DNA from 4 places in the Bacillus mojavensis genome. Region 4 is predicted to be linked to each of the others. Evidence: riboswitches for the same ligand, from Rfam matches in the RefSeq annotation. Region 4 holds a riboswitch; each other region holds the start of a gene.

Region 1 (7,246 bases), 1.5 Mb from region 4:
GTCTGCTTTCCAGGTCCACATGCGGTTCACCTCATACAAAAATTAAATAGAGAAAGAAGGATGAAAGATATATGATTTACCCTTATAAGGAATACACGCCAAAAATCCACCCAACGGCTTTTGTAGCCGATAATGCAACAATTACCGGTGATGTGGTCATCGGAGAACAATCCAGCATTTGGTTCTCAGTGGTCATAAGAGGAGATGTAGCCCCGACCAGAATCGGTAACAGAGTCAATATCCAAGATTTAAGCTGCCTCCATCAAAGCCCGAACCGGACGCTTCTCATTGAAGATGACGCCACGATAGGCCATCAGGTTACACTCCATAGCGCCGTGATCCGTAAGAACGCCTTAATCGGCATGGGTTCAATCATCTTAGACGGAGCCGAAATCGGTGAAGGCGCCTTTATCGGTGCCGGCAGTCTTGTTCCGCCGGGAAAAATCATTCCGCCAGGCCATCTTGCCTTCGGCCGCCCGGCAAAAGTCATCCGCCCTTTGACGGATGAAGACCGAAAAGACATGCAAAGAATACGGTCTGAATATGTAACAAAGGGTCAATATTATAAATCACTTCAGCAAATGTAAGACCAGCTTCGTTTTACTTTACCATTTTTCAAAATATTATTTAAGCGATAACCATCGCTGACCCGAACCAAATAGCAGTTCGGGTTTTTAATTTTCCATAAAACGTTCACAAATCAAAACAAACGTGTGACTTTTATCTTATCATAAAAAATGAGACGCCACTGTAAGCAGTCTCTGCAAAAAACTTATTCCTATTCTCTGCTCTCTATGAGTAGCTTTACTTAAACAAAAAAGAGCCCGCCGGGAGCTCTCTTTGTCAGCTGATCTGTTGTTCAGTTGACACAGCTGCGTTTTTCTTATGAAAGCCTTTGCCATAATAAACGGCTATCAAAATCAGAAACCAAATCGGACCGACAATAACGGCGACTCTTGTTTCCGGACTATAAGCCATCAGGATAATGACAAATGCTAAAAAGGCCAATGATAAATATGACGTGAATGGGTAAAAAGGCATTTTATATTTTAATTGCTTTTGATCCTTTGGCTGCATGCCCTTACGATATTTGATCTGAGAAAGCAAGATGATCGCCCATGTCCAAATCGCCCCGAATGTGGCAATGCTTGTGACCCAAGTAAATACCTTCGCAGGCACAATATAGTTTAACAGCACACCGACTAATAACGCACCCGCAGAAGCCAGTACGGCCTTACCCGGAATGCCGCCTTTGGTCAGCTTACCGTATGCTTTTGGCGCCTCGCTCTGCTCCGCTAAGTTAAAGAGCATGCGTCCGGTGCTGAATATGCCGCTGTTGCAAGAAGACAGCGCTGCCGTCAGAACGACAAAGTTAATGATGCCTGCCGCATATGGAATCCCCACTTTTTCAAACGTGAGTACAAAAGGGCTTCCTTGTGAGCCGATTTCCTGCCACGGATAAATGGACATGATCACAAATAAAGCACCGACGTAAAAAATCAGGATACGCCAAAATACCGTATCAATCGCTTTCGCTAATGACTTTTGCGGGTTTTTGACTTCGCCGGCCGTCACCCCTATCATCTCAATGCCTAAATACGCGAACATCACCATTTGAAGTGACAATAAAACCCCTTTTATTCCATGAGGAAAAAATCCGCCGTTGCTCCATAAATTACTGATGCCTGTAGCAATGCCTCCATTGCCGACGCCTGCAATGATCATTAATAAACCGACAGCAATCATAGAAAGGATCGCGACAATTTTAATCAAAGCGAACCAAAACTCCAGCTCTCCATACGCCTTCACGGCCAGGAAATTGACACCAGTCATAATCACCAGCGCCGACAATGCCCAAATCCAATTTGGCACATCCGGAAACCAGTATCCCATATAAATTCCGACAGCGGTGATTTCCGCCATACAGGTTACAACCCATAAGAACCAGTAATTCCACCCGGTTAAGTAGCCTGCGAGCGGACCTAAGTAGTCACGTGCGTACCTGCTGAAGGAGCCCGCGACCGGCTTTTGAATGGCCATTTCCCCAAGCGCCCTCATAATAAAAAACATAACCAGACCGCTGCAGGCATATGCCACCAAAATACCTGGCCCTGCTAATTGGATAGCTGATGCGGAGCCAAGGAAGAGTCCCACTCCTATGGCAGCCCCTAAAGACATTAAAGAAATATGCCTTTCTTCAAGACCGCGATGCAATTCTTGTTTTTGTTTTTGCATGTTCCCTTCTCCCCTAGAAAAAAATATCATTAAATCATTCTTCTGAATATTTCGCACGAATGTGCAGGGTAATCAATGATGATGGAGAAATACTGGTATAATAACAAGGCTTTCGACGAATCGAAAGCCTTATCTGTTAAACAAAGATGACTTCTTTAGGCTGATGGCTCAGCTCTTCAGGCATATACCGTTTTTCGATATTGATGCTGTGCCAGATCATAAAGATGAGCACTGTCCAAATTTTACGGCTGTTATCAGCCTTGTCGGCACAATGGTCTTCAAGAAGCTGAAGAACGTAATCCTTATGGATATAAGCGTCCGTTTGGCTATCTTGAATAATGCTGCGCACCCATTCGTTCATTTCGTTTTTCAGCCAATGACGGATCGGTACAGGGAAACCGAGCTTTTTGCGGTTCAATACGTGATCCGGCACAATTCCTTCAGCAGCTTTGCGAAGGAGATACTTCGTCGTACCATTCTTTGTTTTCAATTCATCAGGAATTTTAGAAGCAACGTCAAATACGACTTTATCAAGGAACGGCACACGCAATTCCAATGAATTCGCCATTGTCATTTTATCCGCTTTTAGCAAGATGTCGCCTCGCATCCAAGTGTGGATATCGACATACTGCATTTTGTTAATATCGCTGTATGAGCTGCTTTCTGTAAAGTAAGGCTTCGTCACATCGCGATACGAAAGGCTAGAATCATAGTGCTTCAGCAGCTGTTCCTTCACGGATTCTTCAAAGATCTTCGCGTTGCCGATATAACGCTCCGGAAGCGGAGTGCAGCCGCGCTCAAGCAGGCTCTTTCCTCTCATTCCCTCAGGCATAACCGCCGCTACGTGCAGAAGCATCTTTTTCAAGCCGGACGGAATGCGTTCAAACGGTTTAAGAGAAAGCGGTTCACGGTAGATGTTGTATCCGCCAAACAGCTCGTCCGCACCTTCGCCAGATAACGCAACCGTTACGTGTTTTTTCGCTTCTTTCGCCACGAAATACAATGGAATCGCAGCCGGGTCTGCAAGCGGATCATCAAAGTGCCATACGATTTTAGGAAGCTCGTTCATATATTCTTCCGGAGAAATGACTTTGCTGATATTTTCAATGCCCAGTGCAGCGGCAGTTTCTTTCGCTACATCAACTTCACTGAAGCCCTGCTGTTCAAATCCGACTGAAAATGTTTTTAAGCTTGGATGAAATTCTTTCGCAACGGATACAATAAACGAAGAATCAATTCCGCCTGAAAGGAATGAACCGACAGGCACATCACTTCTCATATGAACTTTTACAGAGTCATAGATAGCGTCTCTGACTTCTTTGACAAGTTTATCTTCTTCCGTCTGAACAGGCTGGAAACGCGCCTTGAAATACGTTTTGAATGTGATATCGCCGTCAGGGCGGATTGTAAACTGAGAACCCGGCTCTACTTTTTTCACATCAATATCAAGCGTGCTTGGCTCAGGAACGAATTGGAAAGACATATACTGCTGTAATGCTTCTTTATCTATTTCAATATCATTTTGAGCTGCCATTAAACTTTTTCTCTCTGAGGCAAAATAAACCTGATCATTGATCGTTGTGTAATACAACGGCTTAATGCCGAATGGATCTCTTGCTCCATAAAGCACATGATCGTTTTTATTCCAAATCAGAAAGGCAAACATGCCGCGGAGCTTGGAAGCCGCTTCTTCTTTATAGTGACGGTAAGTCGCAAGAAGAACCTCTGTGTCCGAATCTGTGTTGAAAGTATATCCCTTTGCTTCAAGCTCTTCTCTCAGTTCGATATAGTTATAGATTTCCCCGTTAAAAATAATCCAATATTTCTCATCTTCATATGATAAAGGCTGTCCGCCATTTTCCACATCAATAATGCTGAGCCGTCTGAATCCGAATCCAACGTGCTCATCATGGTAATATCCATCACTGTCAGGACCGCGGTGAACGATCATTTGGTTCATTTGTTTGATTAGTTCTTCTTGATCAGCGGTTTGAGTTAACGGATGCTTGTTAAAAACCCCGACAAATCCACACATAGTATTGCCTCCATATTTAAAATTGTCATCATTGAACCCCTATTTATAGACGCTGTGAACAGTATTTGGTTTCACAGTTATGTAAAAAAATAAACATGGATACATCGATAAAAAAGGGAAAGCCGCTTAACCAGTAAGCGGCTATAAAATTATTCTCCTAACGCTTCTTTACGCAGCTGTTCCGCTTTGTCTGTACGCTCCCACGGAAGGTCAACATCGTGGCGTCCAAAGTGGCCGTACGCAGCAGTCTGTTTGTAGATCGGACGGCGTAAATCAAGCATTTTGATAATGCCGGCAGGTCGTAAATCAAAGTTATTGCGAACAACTTCAATCAGTTTTTCCTCTGAAGCTTTTCCGGAACCAAATGTATTGATTGAGATGGACACAGGCTGTGCAACACCGATCGCGTATGCAAGCTGCACTTCGCATGAATCTGCAAGCTCAGCCGCAACGATGTTTTTCGCAACGTATCTTGCAGCATAAGCAGCTGAACGGTCTACTTTCGTCGCATCTTTACCAGAGAACGCGCCGCCGCCGTGACGTGCGTAGCCGCCGTACGTATCAACGATAATTTTACGTCCTGTAAGCCCCGCATCCCCTTGAGGTCCTCCAATGACGAATCGGCCTGTAGGGTTAATGAAGTATTTTGTTTCTTCATCAATTAATTCTTCAGGAACAACCGGATTGATGACATGTTCTTTAATGTTGCGCTGAATTTGCTCAAGCGTAATTTCAGGATGGTGCTGAGTTGAAATAACAATCGCGTCAATGCGGACAGGTTTGTTATTTTCATCATACTCAACCGTTACCTGTGTTTTACCGTCAGGGCGAAGGTAAGGAAGAACATCTTCTTTACGCACTTCACTCAAGCGGCGGGCTAGTTTATGAGCAAGTGAAATTGGAAGAGGCATAAGCTCTTTCGTTTCGTTGCACGCATAACCGAACATTAAACCTTGGTCACCCGCTCCGATTGCTTCGATTTCTTCGTCGCTCATTGTGCCTTCACGGGCTTCAAGCGCTTGGTCTACACCCATTGCAATATCAGCAGACTGCTCGTCAATTGATGTCAGGACCGCACATGTTTCCGCATCAAATCCGTATTTTGCACGTGTGTATCCGATTTCTTTAATCGTTTCACGAACCGTTTTTGGAATATCAACATACGTAGAAGTTGTGATTTCTCCGCTGACAAGAACCAAACCAGTTGTCACAGACGTTTCACAAGCAACACGCGCGTTAGGGTCTTTCTTTAAAATTTCATCTAAGATGCTGTCAGAAATCTGGTCACAGATTTTATCCGGATGCCCCTCCGTAACAGATTCTGATGTAAATAAACGACGATTTTTACTCATGATTTGCTTCCTCCTGCACAAGGCCTCCCGAAAGACCTTATATATATGATACGGAACTCGCTCCCTCTTATACAATGTTACGTTTATATTAGAGATGTTAATTGGCATATTTATGAAATAAAAAAACCTTTTCCGTTCGAGGAAAGGGTTTGGTCTTTGTGCCTTTCACTCTTATCGCTCAAGGAATCATTCAACCTTGCATCAGGTTAGCACCTTGGTTGTCTCACGCAGTTTGAACATAATGAATAATAGAGAAACCGGTTGCTGGGCTTCATAGGGCCTGTCCCTCCGCCAGCTCGGGATAAGAGTATCCGCTCAATGAAATATCTTATCGTAAAAGGGTTTGCAATGTCAATATGAATCAGGAGAAATAGACGCCTTTATTGCGGAAAACAATGGAAGTGCACACACAAAAAACGATAAATAGTATAGACTATTTGAAAATATATGTTATACTAATTCACAATTAGCAAAACACAAATAAAATGATAAAGGAAGGTTTCTTATGAACTCAGTTGATTTAACCGCTGATTTGCAAGCCTTATTAACAAGTCCTAATGTGCAGCATAATTTATCTGCAGCTCAGCTTACAGAAAAAGTACTTTCCCGTAACGAAGGCATTTTAACATCCACGGGTGCTGTCCGGGCGACCACAGGCGCTTACACTGGACGTTCGCCGAAAGATAAATTCATTGTAGAAGAAGGAAGCACAAAGAGTAAGATCGATTGGGGTCCGGTGAATCAGCCTATTTCCGAGGAAGCATTTGACCGGCTGTACACGAAAGTTGTCAGCTATCTGAAACAACGAGATGAGCTGTTTGTTTTTGAAGGATTTGCCGGTGCTGATGAAAAATACAGACTGCCGATCACGGTCGTTAATGAATTTGCATGGCACAATTTATTTGCCAGACAGCTGTTTATCCGTCCTGAAGACAATGATAAAAAAACAGTCGAACAGCCGTTTACCATTCTTTCCGCTCCGCATTTCAAAGCGGACCCAAAAACAGACGGCACACATTCAGAAACCTTTATTATTGTTTCTTTCGAAAAGCGGACGATTTTAATCGGCGGAACGGAGTATGCCGGAGAAATGAAAAAATCGATTTTCTCCATCATGAATTTCCTGCTGCCTGAACGAGATATTTTATCCATGCATTGCTCCGCCAATGTCGGTGAAAAAGGCGATGTCGCGCTTTTCTTCGGCCTGTCGGGAACAGGAAAGACCACCCTTTCGGCGGATGCTGACCGGAAACTGATCGGTGATGATGAACACGGCTGGTCGGACACTGGTGTCTTCAATATCGAAGGCGGGTGCTATGCCAAGTGCATTCATTTAAGCGAAGAAAAAGAACCGCAGATTTTTAAAGCAATTCGGTTTGGATCCGTTCTCGAAAATGTTGTTGTAGATGAAGATACGCGTGAAGCCAATTACGATGATTCCTTCTATACAGAAAACACACGTGCTGCTTACCCGATTCATATGATCGACAACATTGTGTCTCCAAGCATTGCGGGCCACCCGTCAGCGATTGTATTTTTGACGGCTGATGCATTCGGCGTTCTGCCGCCAATCAGCAAGCTGACGAAGGAGCAGGCTATGTACCACTTCTTAAGCGGTTATACG
Region 2 (7,246 bases), 1.8 Mb from region 4:
TTTTGGCTCCCATTGATTTCGCAGCTTCGATGACGCCCTTATCCACCTCACGCAGCGCAATTTCAGCGAGCCGCGCGTAAAACGGGGCTGAGCCGATGACTAACGCCGGCAGTGCCGCGTTCGGCCCTAAGATGGTGCCGACTAAAAACTTCGTAAAACCTAGTAATAAAATAATTAAAATGAGGAACGGAATAGACCTGAATACATTGACAATAGCCGCAATTACAGTGTTGACTGCTTTGTTCTGCCAGAGGCTCCCTTTGCTTGTAAGAAAGAGCAGCAGGCCGAGGATCACCCCGATGACAAAGGCAAAAACCAAGGAGATCAGCGTCATATAAAGCGTTTCGTATGTCGCGTTCCATAATTCAGTTACATCAACGTTCGGGAAGTATTTTTCAAACATTCGTGATCACCTCTGCTTTCACCTGTTTGTCATTAATAAACCGGATCACGTTTTGCACTTCTTCCTCGTCACCGTCAATATGGATAAACAATGAACCGTATGCCCCGTCCTTCGTCTGCGAGATTTTCCCCTGCAGAATATTGACGCTGACATTGAAGTTTCTGATCATCTCTGTAATCAGAGGCTGTTCAGCTGAATCACCGACAAATGTGAGCTGAACCGTTGTTCCTGACGCTTTTTCGTCAAGAAGATGCTGAAGTGTTTCTTTTGTTTCTTCAGGCTCAGTCACCTGCTGAACAAACCGTTTAGTCATGTCTTCCTTCGGATTCTTGAAGACATCGAGAACTTCTCCTTCTTCAACAACCTTTCCGTTTTCCATAACAGCGACTCTGTTGCAGATTTTGCGGATGACGTGCATTTCGTGTGTGATCAGCACAATCGTCAAACCGAGTCTCTCATTAATATCGGACAAAAGATCCAAGATTGAATCGGTTGTTTGCGGATCTAAAGCTGATGTCGCTTCATCACAAAGGAGAACCTTCGGATTGTTTGCGAGCGCTCTGGCGATTCCGACCCTCTGCTTTTGTCCGCCGCTCAGCTGAGACGGGTAAGATTTCTCTTTTCCTTCTAAACCTACCAGTTTAATCAGTTCATTGGCACGCTTAATCCGCTCGCTTTTTTTCACCCCGGCAATTTCTAAAGGAAACATGATGTTATCTCTGACAGTTCGCGACCAGAGCAAATTGAAGTGCTGGAAAATCATACTGATGTCATGGCGCGCTTTTCTTAAATTGCGTCCGTTTACTTCATTAATCTTCGTTCCCGCCACTTCCACGATTCCTGAGCTTGGTTTCTCAAGTCCGTTCAGCAGACGGATTAAGGAACTTTTACCAGCTCCGCTATATCCTATAATTCCAAAAATCTCACCTTTTTTAATGGAAAGCGAGACATTTTGGACAGCATTGACATCTCCATGTTTCGACTTATACACTTTTGAAACATCCTGAAGATTGATCAAAGCGATCACCTGCCTTAACACTATTCTAAGAAATCTTCCGGTTTTTTCTGCAAAAGAAAAGCCTTTCTGCACACTTGAGCAGAAAGGCTTATATAAAACGCCTTTCTCTCATCTTTCAAAGCTTAACGCTTCGTGTGAATTGGCACCATTTCAACAATGTTGATGGTTGCCGGGCTTCATAGGGCACTTCCCTCCACCTCTCTTGATAAGAGAAATATATAGTCTTTTTCGTCCGGAAATTCTTAATGTAGAATAGCATGGCGAATCATAAAATGTCAATAAAATAAATGATGTAAACTTTTACTATTGTAATAATTTGCTATTTTTTAATTCTTTAGAATCCTCTGAAAAAAACCGTTTGTCAGCCAAAGAATGGCTTCCAGCTTTAACAGCGCTCTGAATGAACCCTTTACCTTTAGGCTTCCGCTCTGGATCAGGTGCTGAAGGGAAATGTCTCCATGCAAAAGATGAATGATTTCTGTTTGGTTTCCATAAAAGGTCAGGTTGGACGTTTGGGGCGGAGAAATTTTTGTCATTTCTCCCTGTTCGTTTATTGAGACGGTTAAGGCTTCTGTTTCTCCTTGGAAGGTAATGAGCAATGTCGAAGCGTTCAAAAGGGGTTTTAAAAACAGATGCTGTAAATCATCTTCTAAAACTTCCGCTTTCTCCATTTGTACAACCTCCTAGTTTGTTGGTCATACATACACATTTCTCTCTTCAGCGCAAGAACCCCTTTATAAAACGAACGACAAATTCATTGGAATGCGCCGAGAAAAATGTCATAAATGAGATGCAGAAGATGATTTTTGTTTGATCAGCTCATATAAATAAGAAACGGAATGAAACGCATACCCTCTTTCAATTACTTTTCCGTCCTTAAACAGCAGAAAACAAGGGACGCTTTCAATTTGATATGCTTTAGCAAACGCCGGAGAATAGTTGAGATTATTTTTATAGAAGGCGACAGACGGGAGCATGTCTTCGACGACCGTCAGCATTTTGCTTGCCAGCTGGCAGGTACCGCAAAACGGAGTATATAGATATAGGAGATACACATCATCAGTAATGTGTTCAAGCTCTTGTTCTTGGAGTTCTTTCACGCTATAACACCTCAGGTCTTTCTTTCAAGAAAATTCGTATGGACATTCAGATTCGCGCTCAGTAATACAGATGCTATATGGTGTCTGGGCGCCGCCTCCACTTCCTTATAGGCTCTGTCGATATATAAATGGTAGGCTTCATTAAATTCCCTTTTCAGCTGTTTTCTCAATTTCTCGCCTGATTCATCGGCATCAACCAAAATATAGACGTCCTTCTCGTAAAGCTCGTCTGCCAATTCCTCCAGCTTCAGCTGGCTGATTGTTCCGTTTGTGCAGATAATGCGCACTGGCTCATTCAGGACGCTTTCGATCTTTTCTTTATCTGATTTCCCTTCAACAATCATGACTTTTTCCAGTTCGTCCATGTTCATCTGCTTCACCTGCCGCGTCGAATTTGAAACGTTCAGATTGTAAAAGAAGGCAGTGAAATTCACCGCCAACATCAACACCAGCCGCTTTCGTAGTCACAATCAACATATTTCTGATCGTCTCCTGAAACCACGTCGGCTGTTTTATAAAATTTTTCATTTTCATAGGTAAAGCCGGACTTTAGCTCATATTCATTCATGCCTGTCATTTGGCCGATCATCTCATCTTCATGATATAACGAGAGCCGGCCATTTTGAAAGCGGCCTGTCACATCATTGGTGACATCGAGCTTTTGTTTGCTGAAAGCCATATTGGACACCTCCCATAGCGTTAGCGTATCCAATTGCCTGCTCAGCTATCCAGTTTTAGTCTTGTTGTGTCATCTCTTCGTATTGCTCTGCTGTCATTAGTTTTTCAATTTCAGACGCGTCAGACGGTTCAACGACGATCATCCATGCTTTTTCATACGGAGATTCGTTGACGAATTCCGGGCTGTCATCAAGATCCTCGTTTACTTCCACTACAGTTCCGTTAATCGGTGCGTAAAGCTCAGATACCGTTTTTACGGATTCTACACTTCCGAAAGGCTCGTCCGCTTTGATTTCAGCGCCGACTTCAGGAAGCTCAACAAACACGATGTCACCGAGCTCGGACTGGGCAAAATGGGTAATGCCGATTTTGGCTTTTTCTCCTTCAACTTTTACCCACTCGTGTTCTTCTGAGTAACGCAAATCTTTAGGTATGCTCAATTGAATCCCTCCATTTTTTACAGGACTATAATAAGAAGATACCACACTTTTCAAAAAAAATTTACATTATGACCAGTTTTCTTCAAATTGATCTTCTTTAAAGCCAACTGTCACTTTTTCGCCGTCTGTTGTGAGTGGGCGCTTAATCAGCATTCCGTCTGAAGCCAGCAGTTCAAGCTGTTCGTCCTCTGACATGTGATACAGCTTTTCCTTCAGATTCAGTTCACGGTATTTCATGCCGCTTGTGTTGAAGAATTTCTTTACATCCAGCCCGCTTTTTTCATAAAGCGATTTTAGCTCCTCTTTGCTTGGAGGCTGCTCTGCAATATGTATTTCGTTGATTTCTTTTCCATGCTCTTCAAGCCATTTTTTCGCTTTGCGGCACGTTCCGCATTTAGGGTACCAGTAAAAAGTTAACGACATCTTCTTCCCCCTCAATAAAATAATCGAGGTTATTTTAACACAGTTTGTTTTAAAAACCTAAAACAGTGCTTCATAAAAAAAGAGCTCCGGATGTGCGGAGCTCCTTGGGACTCAGACAATATATTTTTCAGCCTCGAACACACCCGCTGCCGCTTCACGTTTTTTCCAAATGACATTTTTAGGCGTCACGCGTGTCAGCTTGCGGAGGGCCGAGAGCATCATACGGAGAGAATCTCCTTCTTCGATTGCAAGTAAAGATTCTTTCGCATGGGCTTCAATTTCATTGAAGGCTTCTTGAACGAAAATTTCTGTGTACAGCAGCTTTTGCGCTGCTTTATCGCTTCCTTGCGCGGCAATCGCCTTTTCCGTTCTGAGCACCGCTGATTCCATTGCATATACATTACTGACAATATCAGCAACGTTTACGAGGATTTCTTGTTCCCGATCGATCGCTTTTCCGTATTTTTGCGCAGCTAGACCCGCGGCGAACAGGGCGATTTTTTTGGCTTGCTTGACGATATATTTCTCTTGCTCTAATACGCCAGTGCCGGGCTCCTCAGGCATGAGCATCATGAGTTCTTCTTGAAGCGCCTGTGCTTTTTCAAAAAGAGGCAGCTCGCCTTTCATTGCTTTCTTCAGGAAGGTGCTTGGCACGATTAACCGGTTAATTTCATTGGTTCCTTCGAAAATCCGGTTGATCCTGGAATCCCGATAGGCTCTTTCCACTTCATACTCCTGCATAAATCCGTAGCCGCCGTGAATTTGCACACCTTCATCAACAATATAATCAAGCGTTTCAGAGCCAAACACTTTGTTGAGAGAGCATTCAATGGCGTATTCGGCAATGGACTTTGCTATTTGCCTTCCATCCTTTTGGTCTTCAGCTGTGAACTGGCTCATATTGTCTTCAAACAGCCCGACGGTTCTGTACACGGAGCTTTCCATTGCGTACAGCCTTGATGCCATCGTCGCAATTTTTTCCTGTGTCAGCGAAAAGCCTGCGATCGGCGTTTTAAATTGGCGGCGCTGATTTGCGTAAGCGGCGGACAGCTCGATCACCCGTTTTGACGCGCCGATCGTTCCTACTGCCAGCTTGTAGCGGCCGATATTTAAAATATTAAAGGCGATAACATGCCCTTTGCCGATTTCTCCAAGAAGGTTTTCCTTCGGCACCTCAGCCTGATCTAAAATGAGAGTTCTCGTCGATGAACCTTTAATTCCCATTTTCTTTTCTTCAGGTCCGGTTGATACGCCAGGAAAATCTTTTTCTACAATAAAAGCAGAGAACTTTTCGCCATCCACTTTTGCGTAAACGACAAAGACATCGGCAAAGGCTGAGTTGGTAATCCACTGTTTTTCCCCGGTTAATACGTAATGTGTTCCTGCTTCATTCAGCACCGCGGTCGTTTTTGCGCCTAACGCATCAGATCCGGAACCTGGCTCAGTCAGTGCGTACGCAGCGATTTTTTCCCCTGAAGCCAAATCAGGGAGATATTTTTTCTTTTGTTCTTCCGTTCCAAAGAAGACGATCGGCAAGGAACCGATACCGACATGCGCACCGTAAGAAAGTGAAAAGCTTCCCGCCCGCGAAAATTTTTCAGTGATCAGCGCCGAGCTGATTTTATCAAGGCCCAGCCCGCCGTATTCCTCAGGAACATCGGCACCGAGAAGGCCGAGTTCTCCCGCTTTCTTCAAAAGCCGGACAGAATGTTCAAATTGATGGTTCTCAATGTCATCTATATGCGGCAGAACGTCCTGCTCAATGTAATCCTCCGTTGTTTTCGCAATCATTTTATGCTCGTCGGTGAAATCCTCCGGTGTATACATCTGATCATATGTGACTTCCTCTATTAAGAAGCCGCCGCCTTTTTGTACTTCAGCCGTTTTTCTCGTCATTTGTTTTTCCCCCTTTAGCATAGTTCAAATACGCCGGCTGCTCCCATCCCGCCGCCGATACACATTGTGACGACTCCAAATTGCTCGTTTCTCCGTTTCATTTCGTGAATCAGTGAGAGTGTAAGCTTTGTGCCCGTACATCCAAGCGGGTGCCCGAGTGCGATAGCGCCTCCATTGACATTCACTTTCTCCTCATCAATCCCCAGCTCCCTGATGACTTGGATGGCTTGTGATGCAAACGCTTCGTTCAATTCAAACAGCCCAATGTCCTGCAGTTGAAGCCCGGCAAGCTTCAGTGCACGCGGAATGGCTTCGACGGGTCCGATGCCCATGACTTCCGGCGGCACCCCGCCAACGGCAAAGGAACGGAATTTGACAAGCGGCGCCAAACCAAGCGCATCCGCTTTTTCGCGATCCATCAGCATGACAGCCGCCGCCCCGTCACTAGTTTGCGAGGAATTTCCGGCAGTGACTGTTCCGTCAACGGAAAAGGCCGGGCGCAATGTGGCTAAAATATCTGCGGTCGTTTGCGGGCGTATACCTTCATCCTGAGAAAAAACTGTATGTTTTTCCTGAGGCTTATGGTTTTCGCCGATTTCTGTCACTCTGACTTCGACTGGGACAATTTCATCTTTAAATTTCCCCTCTGCAAGAGCTTTGGCAGCTTTCTGGTGACTGCGCACTGCAAAAGCATCCTGATCTTCACGGGAAACGCCGTATTTTTTCGCAACCTGTTCTGCTGTGTGTCCCATGCTCATGTAATACTCCGGCGCTTTTTCGGCCAATATGAGGTTCGGACGGGTCACATGCCCCATCATCGGAACCTGTGACATGGATTCTGCTCCGCCTGCAATGGCTGTATCGTAAGCGCCAAGCATAATTTTTTCTGCCGCATATGCGATGGACTGAAGACCTGAGGAACAGTAGCGGTTGACTGTAATCGCCGGCACCGTATATGGCAGACCCGCAAGCGCGCCGATATTTCTCGCCATATTGAGCCCCTGTTCCGCTTCAGGTGTCGCACAGCCTATAATTAAATCGTCAATATTGCCCTCGTAGCCGCCTGCTCGTTTCAGCGTTTCTTTCACGCAAATGGCTCCCAAATCATCCGGGCGAACGGTGGCCAATGATCCTTTTTTCGCTTTCCCAACCGGTGTTCTTGCTCCTGCCACAATGACTGCCTCTTTCATAAACTCCCTCCTAGTTCCGTAAAGGTTTGCCTTTCACCAGCATATGCTGCATTCTCGCCTGAGATTTCGCCTCGCCTGCCAGACTTAAAAACGCTTCT
Region 3 (7,246 bases), 240 kb from region 4:
AAAAGGAAAGCAGCCGGCAAGAGACGGATTTAGAATCAGACGTGAATCAGTAGAAAACGGTGTTGCCTGCTTAACATCTTTAGATACGGCAGAAGCGATTTTGCGGGTGCTGGAAAGCATGACGTTCCGTGCCGATCAAATGCCGGCAGTCAACTCAAATCAGGAGGCGGCAATCACTATATGAAAAAAGCGTATTTGACGGTGTGTGCTAACCAGCAAATTGCAGACCGGGTGTATCAAATGGTCCTAAAAGGGGAGCTTGTCCAAGGGTTTACTGTTCCAGGACAGTTCCTTCACTTGAAAGTGAGCGAAGCGGTTACGCCTCTTTTGCGAAGACCAATCAGCATTGCTGATGTTAACTTTGAAAAAAATGAAGTCACCATGATTTATCGAGTAGATGGGGAAGGAACAAGACTCTTGTCGCTGAAGCAGAAGGGAGATCTGGTGGATGTTCTTGGGCCTTTGGGCAATGGCTTTCCAGTAGATGAAGTCCAACCCGGAAAGACGGCTTTGCTGGTAGGGGGCGGTGTAGGAGTGCCGCCTCTCCAAGAACTGTCGAAACGTTTAAAGGAAAAAGGCGTAAAGGTCATACACGTTTTAGGATTCCAATCGGCAAAGGATGTTTTTTACGAAAAAGAATGCCGACAGTATGGCGATACGTATGTGGCAACAGCTGACGGAAGCTACGGGGAAACCGGGTTTGTCACAGATGTCATCAAACAGAAAAGTTTTGAATTTGACATTCTCCTCAGCTGCGGGCCGACACCGATGCTAAAGGCGCTCAAACAAGAATACGCCCACAAAGAGGTTTACATTTCCATGGAAGAACGAATGGGCTGCGGTATCGGTGCATGCTTCGCTTGTGTGTGCCATACAAACGAAAGTGAGACAGCTTATGTAAAGGTATGTCTTGACGGGCCTGTATTTAAAGCTCAGGAGGTGGCGCTGTAATGCTAGAGGTGAAATTGCCGGGACTGAATTTGAAAAATCCGATCATTCCCGCATCAGGCTGCTTCGGTTTTGGAAAAGAATTTGCGCGTTTTTATGATTTGTCTTGTCTCGGAGCAATCATGATCAAAGCTACGACAAAGGAGCCCCGCTTCGGGAATCCGACGCCTAGGGTAGCTGAGACTGGCGCTGGAATGCTCAATGCGATCGGTTTGCAAAATCCAGGGCTGGAAAGCGTCTTAGAAAATGAGCTGCCATGGCTTGAACAATTTGATACGCCTATTATTGCCAATGTCGCCGGCTCACAGGTCGAGGATTATGTTGAAGTGGCAGATCATATCAGTAAAGCGCCTAATGTACACGCCCTTGAACTGAATATTTCCTGTCCGAACGTCAAAACAGGCGGAATTGCTTTTGGCACAAATCCTGCCATGGCTGCTGATTTAACGAAAGCGGTTAAAGAAGTGTCAGATGTGCCTGTATATGTGAAGCTATCTCCGAATGTGGCAAACATCACAGAAATTGCAGTAGCGATCGAAGAGGCTGGTGCGGATGGTCTAACGATGATCAACACATTAATCGGCATGAGGCTCGATTTAAAATCAGGTAAGCCGATATTAGCCAATAAAACAGGAGGGCTGTCGGGTCCTGCTGTAAAGCCTGTTGCCATCCGCATGGTGTATGAGGTCAGCCAGGCTGTCAGCATTCCGATTATTGGGATGGGAGGCATTCAGACAGCCGAAGACGCATTGGAATTTCTTCTGGCTGGAGCAAGTGCGGTCGCTGTCGGAACAGCAAATTTCGTGAATCCTTTCGCATGCCCTGACATCATTGAACAGCTCCCTGCTGTTTTACGCCAATACGGCTATGAATCTGTTGAAGAATGCATCGGAAGGAGCTGGAATCATGAAAAACAACCTGCCCATCATCGCGCTTGATTTTGCATCAGCTGAAGAAACATTGTCGTTTTTAGCGCCTTTTCACAAAGAACCATTATTTGTGAAGGTCGGGATGGAGCTTTTTTATCAAGAAGGCCCGGCCATCATTGCACAATTAAAAGAAAGAAACTGTGAGATCTTTTTAGATTTGAAGCTCCATGACATCCCGACCACAGTAAATAAAGCAATGAAGCGTCTTGCCTGCCTCGGAGTCGATCTTGTCAATATTCACGCAGCCGGAGGCAAAAAAATGATGGAAGCAGCCCTGGAAGGCTTAGAGGAAGGCACGCCGGCAGGAAAAAAACGTCCGTCACTTATTGCGGTAACCCAGCTGACAAGCACTTCTGAACAAATGGTGAAGGAGGAGCTGCTCATCAGAAAGCCTCTCATTGACACGGTAGTGCACTACAGCAAACTGGCGGAGAATAGCGGACTAGATGGAGTGGTGTGCTCCGTTCATGAAGCAAAAGCCATTTACGAAGCAGTGTCGCCGTCGTTTCTGACGGTGACCCCGGGTATCCGTATGTCAGCAGACACTGCGAATGATCAAGTGCGTGTCGCAACGCCTTCTATAGCAAGAGAAAAAGGGTCATCAGCCATTGTTGTAGGACGCTCTATTACAAAAGCTGCAAATCCGCTGAAAGCCTATGAAGCTGTCAAACTCGAATGGGAGGGACTCAAACAATGAAACAAATCATCGCAAAACATCTATTAGACATTCAAGCTGTATTTTTACGCCCAAATGATCCGTTTACATGGGCGAGCGGCATTTTATCGCCAATTTACTGTGACAATCGCCTTACCCTTTCTTTCCCAGAGGTAAGAAATGATGTTGTTGCAGGCATCAGCAAGCTTATCCAGGAGCATTTCCCGGAAGCTGAGATGATCGCAGGAACAGCGACAGCAGGTATCCCTCATGCGGCATTGGCGGCTGACCGTTTGAACCTGCCGATGTGTTATGTGAGAAGCAAACCAAAAGCACACGGAAAAGGCAATCAAATTGAGGGTGCCGTTCAAAAAGGCCAAAAAACAGTTGTCATTGAAGATTTAATTTCCACAGGGGGCAGCGTACTCGAAGCTGCAGCAGCTCTAAAAGCCGCTGGCTGTGAAGTGCTTGGTGTAGTATCAATCTTTACGTACGGACTTCCTAAAGCGCAGGAAGCGTTTGCTGAGGCTGATCTTCCATACTACTCGTTAACTGATTATGACACACTGACAGAGGTTGCACTTGAAAATGGAAATATTCATACAGACGACCTGAAGAAGCTGCAAACATGGAAAATGAATCCCGAGTCAAAAGATTGGTTTAAAAATTAAAAAATAAATTGAAGAGCTTTAATGCCTTGCCACGATTGAAAACAGGCCTTTGGGTCTGTTTTTTTATTAATCCTATAAAAAAACTCGGGTTGACTTATGTTAGAATTGTGCTAAAATTTACTACAAATCTGAAAAACTTATCAAGAGCGGCTGAGGGACTGGTCCTATGAAGCCCGGCAACCTGCACAATGTGTAAGGTGCTACTTCCAGCAAAATGTATTCCATTTTGAAAGATAAGGGCTACATGCAGTTCCTGTCTTTCTTTCCGCCGGATTGAAAGTTTTTTATTTTAAGAGGGGCTGTTTACGGAGAAAACAGCAGCCGCATCACATTACAATGGGAAAAGACAACCGGCAGAAAGCTACTGTTTGTTTGTCTCCGAAAGGAGGAAAGAAGAAATGTTAACGTACGATAATTGGGAAGAACCAACGATTACATTTCCAGAGGACGATCCTTATAAAGGGGCGCTGTCAGTTTTAAAATGGGCTTACGGCCATTACGGCAATCAGCTTGTTTATGCCTGCAGTTTCGGAATTGAAGGAATCGTTCTGATTGACTTAATCTATAAAGTGAAAAAAGACGCAGAGATTGTATTTCTCGATACAGGGCTTCATTTTAAAGAAACCTATGAAACGATAGAACGCGTCAAGGAGCGCTACCCCGGCCTTCATATCATCCTGAAGAAACCGAACCTTACTCTTGTGGAACAGGCGGAAGAACACGGTGATAAACTGTGGGAAAGAGAGCCGAATCAATGCTGCTATCTCAGAAAGATCGTTCCTTTAAGAGAGGCGCTTTCCGGCCACCCGGCATGGCTCTCCGGCCTGCGCCGCGATCAAGGGCCAAGCCGTGCCAATACGAATTTCTTAAACAAAGATGAGAAATTCAAATCAGTAAAAGTTTGCCCGCTTATCCATTGGACTTGGAAAGACATCTGGAGATACACTTCTCGAAATGAGCTGGACTACAATCCGCTCCACGACCAAGGGTATCCAAGTATTGGCTGCGCGCCTTGTACGTCACCTGCATTTACTGCAGAGGACTTGCGCTCAGGAAGATGGAACGGTAAGGCGAAAACAGAATGCGGACTGCATGAATAAGGAGCTGCAAAATGGAATTAGCCGCTATTTTATTTAGCTTGTTTTTTGCAGTGAATATTGGCGCAAGCGGCGCTGCAGCTTCAATGGGAGTTGCTTACGGATCTGGGGCCATCAAAAAGAAAACCTACGCTTTGATCATATGCGCCGTTGGTGTGCTGGCCGGGGCTGTCATTGGCGGGGGCGGAGTTTTGAAAACCATCAGCTCTGGGATTATCCCCGAACAGACGATTACACTGACGATTGTTTGCATCATTATCGGGGCTGCTGCGCTGTCGCTATTTACAGCTAATCTGCTCGGCATTCCTTTATCGACAAGTGAAGTGACGGTCGGGGCAGTTGTCGGCGTGGGCGTGGCGTACAAAGTGTTGTTTGTAAACAATCTTCTGATTATTGTTTCATTTTGGATTTTCGTTCCGCTGTTCGCTTTCGGTTTCACATTTTTTGTAGCAAAGCTGTTTCGTTATTTTAAGATTGAAATTACGTCTTCCCGAAAACAAAACGTCCTTGGCATCCTTTTGCTATGCGCTGGTTTTTTTGAAGCGTTCTCTGCGGGCATGAACAATGTGGCGAATGCCGTTGGCCCGTTAGTGGCTGCCGGCGTACTGGATGTAGAGAAAGGAACCCTGTATGGGGGAGCTTTTGTAGCTCTGGGCGCACTGATATTAGGCCGCAGGGTATTAGAAACAAACGGGAAGAAAATTACAAGGTTTTCAAAAGGAGAAGGCATTCTCCTATCCGGAACAGGAGCAGGACTGGTGATTATCAGTTCTATATTTGGAATGCCAGTACCCTTGGCGCAAGTAACGTCATCGTCTATTATCGGAATAGGCATGGCGAAAAACGGCCCAAACGTATTTCATAAACAGGTCGTTCAAACGATGCTGAAAGTATGGATCGTGTCGCCGTTTTTATCTTTATCCATCTCTTATTTGCTTGTCTCTATGTTTTTAAAGGCGGATTATTATTCAATCTTTATCATGGTAAGTGTGCTTTTAGCTGCAGGCGGTGCTGTCAGCCTGACAAAAGCCATTCGTAAAGAGAGACGCTCTGTCCACGATCAAGGCGGGGGAATTTAACTATTAATCTGAGTTATTTTATCTGTTAACTAGGAGGAAATGAATATTATGAGTTTAGCACCACATGGAGGAAAACTGGTAAACCGAGTAAATGAGTCATATGATGTAAGCGGCATTCAGAAAGAAATTGAACTTGATTTGATTTCTTTTGCTGACCTGGAATTGATCGGAATCGGCGGATACAGCCCGATCGAAGGCTTCTTTAATGAGAAGGATTACGTATCTGTTGTTGAAAACATGCGTCTTGCTTCCGGTGTTATATGGTCTCTTCCGATCACGCTGCCGGTAGATGCACAAAAAGCAGCCGAACTGTCAGTCGGCGAAACAGTAAAATTAACGTATGACGGAGAAACATACGGCGTTATCCAAATCGAAGACTTATACGTGCCTGACAAACAAAAAGAAGCTGTTAACGTGTATAAAACAGATGATCAGGCTCATCCGGGTGTGAAAAAGCTGTTCAGCCGCGGCGATACATATATCGGCGGTCCGATCACATTGATTAAAAAAGCTTCTAAACAATTCCCTGAGTTTACATTTGAACCGGCGGAAACAAGACGCCAGTTTGCAGAAAAAGGCTGGGAAACAATTGTCGGTTTCCAAACAAGAAATCCTGTTCACAGAGCGCATGAATATATTCAAAAAACAGCTCTTGAGACAGTGGACGGTTTGTTTTTAAATCCGCTTGTCGGCGAAACAAAATCTGATGACATACCGGCTGATGTCCGGATGGAAAGCTATCAAGTGCTTCTTGACAACTATTACCCGAAAGACCGTGTCTTCCTTGGTGTTTTCTTGGCTGCAATGCGTTATGCCGGTCCGAGAGAAGCGATTTTCCATGCGCTTGTCAGAAAAAACTACGGCTGCACACATTTCATTGTCGGCCGCGATCACGCCGGTGTCGGTGACTATTACGGCACGTACGAAGCCCAGGAGCTGTTTGACACATTTAAACCAGAAGAACTCGGCATTACACCGCTGAAATTCGAGCACAGCTTCTTCTGCGAAAAATGCGGAAATATGGGAACTGCAAAAACGTGCCCGCATGGCAGAGAGTATCACGTAATTTTATCAGGCACCAAGGTGAGAGGGATGCTGAGAGACGGTGTGCTGCCGCCTGCAGAATTCAGCCGCGCAGAAGTTGTTGAAGTGTTAATTAAAGGCATGAAGAAAAAAGAAGAAGCAGGCGTTTCTTAAGGAGGACTGGCAGTGACAAATCGCGATATTGTATGGCATGAAGCCTCTATTACAAAAGAAGAGTATCAGCAAAAAAACAAGCATAAAAGCTCCATTCTCTGGCTGACGGGTTTAAGCGGTTCAGGCAAATCAACTATTGCCAATGCTGCTGCGAGAGAACTTTTTGAACAAGGCTATCAAGTCATTGTGCTGGATGGTGACAACATTCGCCACGGTTTAAATAAAGATCTCGGTTTTTCTGACGAAGACCGAAAGGAAAACATCCGCCGAATCGGAGAGGTGGCAAAACTTTTTGTGCAGCAGGGCACCATTGTCATTACTGCTTTTATCTCTCCTTTCCGTGAGGATAGAGACCAGGTTCGCCAGCTTGTGGAAGCAGGCGAATTTAACGAAGTTTACATTAAATGCGACCTCGATATTTGTGAACAAAGAGATCCAAAAGGGCTCTACAAAAAAGCAAGAAACGGGGAAATTCCGTTCTTCACGGGCATTGATTCTCCTTATGAAGAGCCAGAAGCTCCTGAGCTCGTCCTTGACTCAGGACAATATGATCGTGAAGAGTGCAAAAATCAGCTGATCGAGTTTGTAAAGCAGCAATTGAGCTAAACGCCGCTCAGCTGTGTTCTTCTCAGATGCCGAAAAAATGCAAACTAGAACAACATCGCAGCGA
Region 4 (7,246 bases):
GGCTTCGGCCTTCTCGTCATCGAACATCAGCTTGATGAGTGGGCGCCTTGGGTTGAAAGAACAATTGTACTGGATGGAGCAGGCAAGAAAGCCTTAGACGGGCCGACTACGGATATGTTTCAGCATCACTCAAACATGTTAAGAACAATGGGAATCACTGTGCCAAAAATTTGTGACTTACAAGAAAATGTGATTATACCGTTTACATTGTCAAAGGAAACGCTGTTCAAGGAACCCTTCCCTGCTGGGCATACTGAAGAAGCTGTGGTTCTTTCTGCTGAACATGCAGTGCAGGTCAAGAACTTATCGTTTTCAAGAGGACAGCAGACCATTTTCAAAGACATCAGTTTTTCATTGCGTGCAGGCTCTTTGACGGCACTTGTCGGGCCAAACGGCACAGGAAAATCTACCCTGTTATCTGTTCTCGCCCGTTTGCTCAAAGCGAATAGCGGCAAGATTCTTCTGCATGATAAGCCGCTGGAGTCTTACAAAGAAAAAGAGCTTCGTAAACAATTGGGGTTTGTTTTCCAAAATCCAGAACACCAGTTTGTGACTGATACAGTATATGATGAGCTGCTATTCGGCCATACGGCAAATGCCGAAACCGAGAAAAGAGCGCAGAATCTGCTGCAACGCTTCGGTCTTGCACATTTGGCGGACCACCATCCGTTTGCGATCAGCCAAGGGCAAAAACGGCGGCTGAGTGTCGCTACCATGCTGATGCATGATGTAAAGGTCTTGCTTTTAGACGAACCGACCTTTGGCCAAGACGCCAAAACAGCGGCTGAATGTATGGAGATGATTCAGCATATCCAGGCAGAAGGCACCGCTGTTCTTATGATCACACACGATATGGAGCTTGTATCTTCATATGCTGACAGCGTGCTTGTGCTTCACAACACACATTTGGCCTTTGACGGAACACCGGAACAATTATTTTCTAAGGAAGCGGGGCTCGTCCAAAAAGCAAAGCTCACCCTCCCCCTTCGATATGAATGGATGACATACCAGCAGGAGGTGCGTGATGAAGCAGCCGTTACATCTCATTAACCCGGCAGTAAAAGCAGCGGCGGTTTTTTGCTGTGTCGTCATGCTGTCGTTTATTTACAATCCTTACACACCGGCGTGCTTTTATATCATAATTGTTGCGGGTGTCCTGTTTGCGGCCAGAATACCACTGAAAAAATGGCTTTTGTTCACGATTCCGTTTTTGATTTTAGCATTCGGCTGCGTATGGACAGCCGCTGTTTTCGGCAAAATTCCGACGACTGCAGATAATATTCTGTTCCAAGCCGGCCCTTTTTCGATCAACAGTGAAAATGTGGCTGTCGGCATCTCACTCGGGTTTCGGATTTTGTGCTTTTCTGCCTTATCGATGATGTTTGTTTTTACAACCGATCCGATTCTATTTATGCTGAGTCTGGTGCAACAGTGTAAGCTGTCCCCGAAGCTCGCGTATGGCGTCATTGCCGGATTTCGTTTTCTCCCTCTGTTAAAAGAGGAGGTCCAGCTGATCCAGCAGGCACATAAAATCCGAGGCGGGGCGGCGGAAAATGGCTTAAAAGAAAAAATAAGCGCGTTAAAGCGCTATACAATCCCGCTATTAGCAAGTGCGATCAGAAAAGCGGAACGAACAGCTCTTGCGATGGAATCAAAAGGATTTACAGGCACCCGAAACCGGACGTATTACCGGTCGCTTACCGTCAGCCTGCGCGACTGGCTGTTCTTTTTCATCGTTCTCTTGTTATTCGCAGGATCTTTTCTTGTGTCTTTATGTTTTACCTCATAAAAAAGCCGCTATGTTGAATAGCGGCTTTCTCATTATTGATGATAGTTCAATGCTTGGGCAAGATTGGTTTTAATATTAATGTTCGTAAAATCAATACCAAGCTGTACAGCGGTTTGCGCGATTTCTGGCCTGATTCCAGACAATGTGGATCTGACACCGATTAAAGTAAGCGCCTCAATCAATTTAAAGATTTGATGTGCCACCATTGTATCAACAACCACGACACCTGAAAGATCGATTAACAGATGCTCAATGCGTCTTTTTGCACATGCACTAAGCGTGTTCTCGAGAATAAACTTTGCCCGTTCAGTATCAATATCACCGACAAGCGGCAGCAGAGCTGTCGTTTTGCTCAGAGTAATGACAGGCGAACTTAATTCCAGTATCATTTCTCTCTGGGCATTTAATTGCTGTTTTGCATTCGATTCAGCGTGATCGACGAATGTATAAATGGTAAAATCAAAAACTTTCACAATCAAATTAGCCCATTTTTGTTTTTCTCCCGGTCCAAATGCCGACTCGTTTTCTTTTGCGAATTTCTCAAAATACTTCGTATATAATCTTCGGTTTCTCATAAACTCACGGATGACGTATTGCACCGGGGTCTCGAGATGTTTTTGATCATTCGTCAGCTCAATAACCCATTGTTGAAATTCATCGAGAAATTGTTTTTCCGGTAAAACATACATGTAATTCAGATGCCGGTAGAACTCTCTGTCCTGCTCTTTCAGCTCCTCAGTTACAGTTGCATTATGTAAGGCATAAATTGAATTCGGATCGCTTTCCTCCATTGTGTCAATCCATTCCTCGGCCATTTGTTCTACATGCTCAGAAAAAAACGCAAATATTTTTTCATTCAGTTTCATCACACTGCTCCTTTCCCAGCTTCTATTATAACTTGACTGACAGCTGAATCCCAGTCATACACGCTAAACCCACCCATTATTTTGAAAATGACTAATCCATTGGATTGTATCCTATTTTTTCAAAATGCTTCAAACGACTCTGTCCGAGCGGCTGTTTTTTTCATATAATGTGAGATAACACCCTTGTATCCACTTGCAGGCATAAAAAAGGAGGGCTTTTTTATGAATGGTGAAATCCGCTTGATCCCGTATGTGACGAATGAGCAGATCATGGATGTGAACGAGCTTCCTGAGGGTATTAAAGTGATTAAGGCGCCAGAAGTGTGGGCAAAAGGGGTTAAAGGCAAAGATGTAACAATTGCTGTATTGGACACCGGCTGCGATACAAGCCATCCCGATCTGAAAAACCAAATCATCGGCGGCAAGAATTTCACAGATGATGACGGCGGCAAGGAAGATGCCATTTCCGACTACAACGGACACGGCACTCACGTTGCCGGAACGATTGCGGCTAACGATTCAAACGGCGGCATCGCCGGAGTCGCGCCTGAGGCAAGCCTTTTAATTGTAAAGGTGCTTGGCGGTGAAAACGGCAGCGGAAAGTACGAATGGATTATTAACGGCATTAACTATGCTGTTGAGCAAAAGGCTGATATCATCTCAATGTCCCTTGGCGGACCGCCGAGCGATGTGCCTGAACTGGAGGAAGCAGTCAAAAACGCCGTCAAAAACGGAGTGCTAGTCGTTTGTGCCGCGGGAAATGAAGGTGACGGCGACGAACGCACAGAGGAGCTTTCCTATCCTGCTGCGTATAATGATGTGATTGCGGTTGGATCTGTTTCCGTAGCGCGAGAATCGTCAGAATTTTCAAACGCCAATAAAGAAATTGATCTTGTTGCACCTGGTGAAAACATTTTATCCACTCTTCCCAACAAGAAATACGGGAAGCTGACGGGCACTTCAATGGCTGCCCCTCATGTCAGCGGAGCGCTTGCTTTAATTAAAAGCTTTGAAGAAGAATCTTTTCAAAGAGAGCTTTCTGAATCTGAGCTTTATGCGCAGCTGATCCGCAGGACACTTCCGCTCGATATCGCAAAAACATTGGCGGGGAATGGATTCCTGTATTTAACTGCTCCTGATGAGCTGTCGGAGAAAGCAGAGCAGTCACATTTACTGACCCTATAATATTATTTTTCTCATATAATATATCCCGTAATTTGTAAAATAAAATTTAAAATCTCTGTTGACAATGAATTTGACTTGCTGTTAAGATTACCAACAAATGATTCAACTTTTCAAAAAATTAATAACATTTTCTCTTATCGAGAGTTGGGCGAGGGATTGGCCTTTTGACCCCAACAGCAACCGACCGTAATTCCATTGTGAAATGGGGCGCACTGATTTTCGCGCCGAGATTTATATCTCTTAAGGCACGGTGCTAATTCCATCAGATTGTTTCTGAGAGATGAGAGAGGCTATATGTTTTGTAAAAAAGCCTCTTTCTCTCATGGGAAAGAGGCTTTTTAGTTGTGAGAAAACCTCTTAATAGCCTGTATCCGCGGGTCAACAAGAGTGTTTTACATATAAAGGAGGAGAAACAATGACAACAATCAAAACATCGAATTTAGGATTCCCAAGAATCGGACTGAACAGAGAATGGAAAAAATCGCTTGAAGCGTATTGGAAAGGAAACAGCGATAAAGATACGTTTTTGAAGCAAATCGATGAATTATTCTTATCCGCAGTGAAAACGCAAATTGACCAGCAGATTGATGTTGTGCCTGTTTCTGATTTCACACAGTATGATCACGTTCTTGACACGGCGGTCAGCTTCAACTGGATCCCGCAACGCTTCAGACACCTGACTGACCGTACAGATACATACTTCGCCATCGCCCGCGGAATAAAAGACGCCGTATCAAGTGAAATGACAAAATGGTTTAATACAAATTACCATTACATCGTGCCTGAATATGACGAGAGCTTAGAGTTCCGACTGACAAGAAACAAACAGCTTGAAGATTACCGCCGAATCAAACAGGAGTACGGCGTTGAAACAAAACCTGTTATCGTCGGCCCTTATACGTTCGTCACGCTTGCAAAAGGCTACGAGCCATCTGAAGCTAAAGCAATTCAAAAGCGCCTCGTTCCTTTATATGTTCAGCTTTTAAAAGAGCTTGAAGAAGAAGGCGTAAAATGGGTGCAAATTGATGAACCTGCGCTTGTCACCGCTTCAGCAGAGGATGTACGCGGCGTAAAAGAGTTATTCGAAAGCATCACAAATGAGCTTTCTTCCTTGAATGTGCTCTTGCAAACGTATTTCGATTCTGTTGATGCTTATGAGGAGCTCATTTCTTATCCTGTACAGGGCATCGGGCTTGATTTCGTTCATGATAAGGGCAGAAACCTGGAACAGCTTAAGACACACGGCTTTCCGAAAGATAAAGTGCTGGCAGCCGGCGTTATAGACGGCCGCAACATTTGGAAAGCGGATCTTGAAGAACGCCTCGATGCCGTGCTTCATATCCTCAGCCTCGCACAGGTTGATGAACTATGGATTCAGCCTTCCAGCAGCCTGCTTCATGTTCCGGTAGCTAAACACCCCGATGAGCATTTGGAACAGGATCTGCTGAACGGATTGTCCTACGCAAAAGAAAAACTGGCAGAGCTGACAGCTTTAAAAGAAGGCTTAGTATCAGGCAAAGCCGCAATCAGTGAGCAAATTCAGCAGGCGAAAGCCGACATCAAAGCGCTTAAACAGTTTGCAACAGGCGCGAATTCTGAACAAAAGAAAGAGCTGGAGCAGTTAAGCGATAAAGACTTCAAGCGCCCGATTCCGTTTGAAGAACGTTTATCCCTGCAAAATGAATCTCTTGGCCTCCCGCTTTTGCCGACGACTACGATCGGAAGTTTCCCGCAATCTGCTGAAGTGCGGAGCGCACGCCAAAAATGGCGGAAAAACGAGTGGTCTGATGAACAATACCAAAACTTTATCAATGCGGAGACGAAAAGATGGATTGATATTCAGGAAGAATTGGATCTTGATGTTCTTGTTCACGGTGAATTCGAACGGACAGACATGGTTGAATACTTTGGTGAAAAGCTGGCCGGCTTTGCCTTCACAAAATACGCTTGGGTTCAATCATACGGCTCACGCTGTGTCCGCCCGCCAGTGATTTATGGAGATGTAGAGTTTATTGAACCGATGACAGTAAAAGATACTGTATACGCTCAATCGTTAACATCCAAGCATGTAAAAGGAATGCTGACAGGGCCTGTTACGATTTTAAATTGGTCTTTCCCTCGGAACGATATCTCGAGAAAAGAAATCGCGTTCCAAATCGGGCTCGCCCTTCGCAAAGAAGTAAAAGCGCTTGAAGACGCAGGCATTCAAATCATTCAAGTCGATGAGCCAGCCCTGCGCGAAGGCCTTCCGTTAAAAACCCACGATTGGGATGAATATTTGACTTGGGCGGCAGAAGCATTCAGATTAACCACTTCTTCCGTGAAAAACGAGACGCAAATTCATACGCATATGTGCTACAGCAACTTTGAAGACATCGTCGATACGATTAATGATCTTGACGCGGATGTTATTACGATCGAGCACAGCAGAAGCCACGGAGGATTTTTGGATTACTTAAAAGAGCATCCGTATTTGAAAGGACTCGGTCTTGGTGTTTATGACATTCACAGTCCCCGTGTCCCGTCAACTGAAGAAATGTACAACATTATCGTTGATGCGCTTGCCGTATGTCCGACTGACCGTTTTTGGGTAAATCCTGACTGCGGTTTAAAAACAAGACAGCAGGAAGAAACAGTCGCAGCCTTAAAAAATATGGTTGAGGCGGCGAAACAGGCAAGAGCCAAGCAGACACAGCTTGTTTAAGATGAAAACCATCTGCAGATGCAGATGGTTTTTCTTTTAGAAAACGGAAATCGGTTTTCGATGCTCTCCATCCCCTTCTTTTAAAATATCGGCTGTTCCGTTTTTATCAAATGCCACAAGGCTCAAAGACGTATCATGTATGTAAGAGGAGTTCCATATGTCATGAATGCCTCTTCCCTTTATGATATTTAACAGCATCAATATAAAGACAGAATGGGTAACCAGAAGAACATTCCCGGAAGAATGGCTGTTTAAAATCGATTGGAGAGCCAGTCTTACCCGGCTTTCAAGGTCAAAAAAACTTTCACATCCCGGCTGGCGATATGCTTCAGGATTCTGAAAATAAGCATGAAAAAGATCCGGTTCGTCTCTTTCAATATCCTCTTGTTTTTTCCCTTCCCAAGGCCCCAGTGACATCTCTCTGAATATACGATCTTTCACCAGCGGCAGGCGACGCGATCCCAATATAGCTTTTGCCGTCTCTTCTGTCCGCTTGCTCGGGCTGATGTAAACCTGATTGAATTCAATATCCTTCAGCCGTTTTCCAAGAGCACGGGCGTTGTACAGTCCAAGTTCTGTTAGACTAGAATCCAGCCAGCCCTGCATCCTTTTTTCTACGTTCCAATGCGTCTGTCCATGCCTGGCAATATACAAATGCAGCATATGCTCCCCTCCCTTTTTTCATCTTAGCAAATCCCCCAA

Evidence for each region. A riboswitch is a leader RNA that binds a small molecule or an ion and turns the genes downstream of it on or off. The one in region 4 is predicted to bind S-adenosylmethionine.
Region 1: it holds a riboswitch for S-adenosylmethionine, as region 4 does, so the genes downstream of both, metK (methionine adenosyltransferase) here and metE (5-methyltetrahydropteroyltriglutamate--homocysteine S-methyltransferase) in region 4, are expected to answer to the same signal.
Region 2: it holds a riboswitch for S-adenosylmethionine, as region 4 does, so the genes downstream of both, metN (methionine ABC transporter ATP-binding protein MetN) here and metE (5-methyltetrahydropteroyltriglutamate--homocysteine S-methyltransferase) in region 4, are expected to answer to the same signal.
Region 3: it holds a riboswitch for S-adenosylmethionine, as region 4 does, so the genes downstream of both, HC660_RS08475 (phosphoadenylyl-sulfate reductase) here and metE (5-methyltetrahydropteroyltriglutamate--homocysteine S-methyltransferase) in region 4, are expected to answer to the same signal.

What each region holds. Positions count from the first base shown of each region.
Region 1 covers NZ_CP051464.1:2,917,583-2,924,828, forward strand. Annotated here, with positions in the region: gene HC660_RS15270 (alpha/beta hydrolase) at 1-21, opposite strand, end outside; gene HC660_RS15275 (gamma carbonic anhydrase) at 72-587, shown strand; gene alaP (alanine permease AlaP) at 844-2,235, opposite strand; gene asnB (asparagine synthase (glutamine-hydrolyzing)) at 2,372-4,270, opposite strand; gene metK (methionine adenosyltransferase) at 4,420-5,622, opposite strand; SAM riboswitch class I at 5,791-5,930, opposite strand; gene pckA (phosphoenolpyruvate carboxykinase (ATP)) at 6,128-7,246, shown strand, end outside.
Region 2 covers NZ_CP051464.1:3,147,597-3,154,842, forward strand. Annotated here, with positions in the region: gene metP (methionine ABC transporter permease MetP) at 1-403, opposite strand, end outside; gene metN (methionine ABC transporter ATP-binding protein MetN) at 396-1,421, opposite strand; SAM riboswitch class I at 1,527-1,633, opposite strand; gene HC660_RS16495 (SCP2 sterol-binding domain-containing protein) at 1,748-2,092, opposite strand; gene HC660_RS16500 (thioredoxin family protein) at 2,201-2,521, opposite strand; gene HC660_RS16505 (toprim domain-containing protein) at 2,533-2,886, opposite strand; gene HC660_RS16510 (YusG family protein) at 2,964-3,200, opposite strand; gene gcvH (glycine cleavage system protein GcvH) at 3,256-3,639, opposite strand; gene HC660_RS16520 (arsenate reductase family protein) at 3,706-4,062, opposite strand; gene fadE (acyl-CoA dehydrogenase FadE) at 4,174-5,958, opposite strand; gene HC660_RS16530 (acetyl-CoA C-acetyltransferase) at 5,973-7,148, opposite strand; gene HC660_RS16535 (3-hydroxyacyl-CoA dehydrogenase/enoyl-CoA hydratase family protein) at 7,159-7,246, opposite strand, start outside.
Region 3 covers NZ_CP051464.1:1,630,856-1,638,101, forward strand. Annotated here, with positions in the region: gene carB (carbamoyl-phosphate synthase (glutamine-hydrolyzing) large subunit) at 1-184, shown strand, start outside; gene pyrK (dihydroorotate oxidase B electron transfer subunit) at 181-951, shown strand; gene HC660_RS08460 (dihydroorotate dehydrogenase) at 951-1,886, shown strand; gene pyrF (orotidine-5'-phosphate decarboxylase) at 1,855-2,574, shown strand; gene pyrE (orotate phosphoribosyltransferase) at 2,571-3,203, shown strand; SAM riboswitch class I at 3,338-3,443, shown strand; gene HC660_RS08475 (phosphoadenylyl-sulfate reductase) at 3,602-4,303, shown strand; gene cysP (sulfate permease) at 4,315-5,379, shown strand; gene sat (sulfate adenylyltransferase) at 5,428-6,576, shown strand; gene cysC (adenylyl-sulfate kinase) at 6,589-7,182, shown strand.
Region 4 covers NZ_CP051464.1:1,393,034-1,400,279, reverse strand. Annotated here, with positions in the region: gene HC660_RS07285 (ABC transporter ATP-binding protein) at 1-1,050, shown strand, start outside; gene HC660_RS07280 (HMP/thiamine ABC transporter permease ThiX) at 1,025-1,789, shown strand; gene rsbRB (RsbT co-antagonist RsbRB) at 1,822-2,655, opposite strand; gene isp (serine protease Isp) at 2,878-3,840, shown strand; SAM riboswitch class I at 3,972-4,127, shown strand; gene metE (5-methyltetrahydropteroyltriglutamate--homocysteine S-methyltransferase) at 4,256-6,544, shown strand; gene HC660_RS07260 (histidine phosphatase family protein) at 6,581-7,207, opposite strand.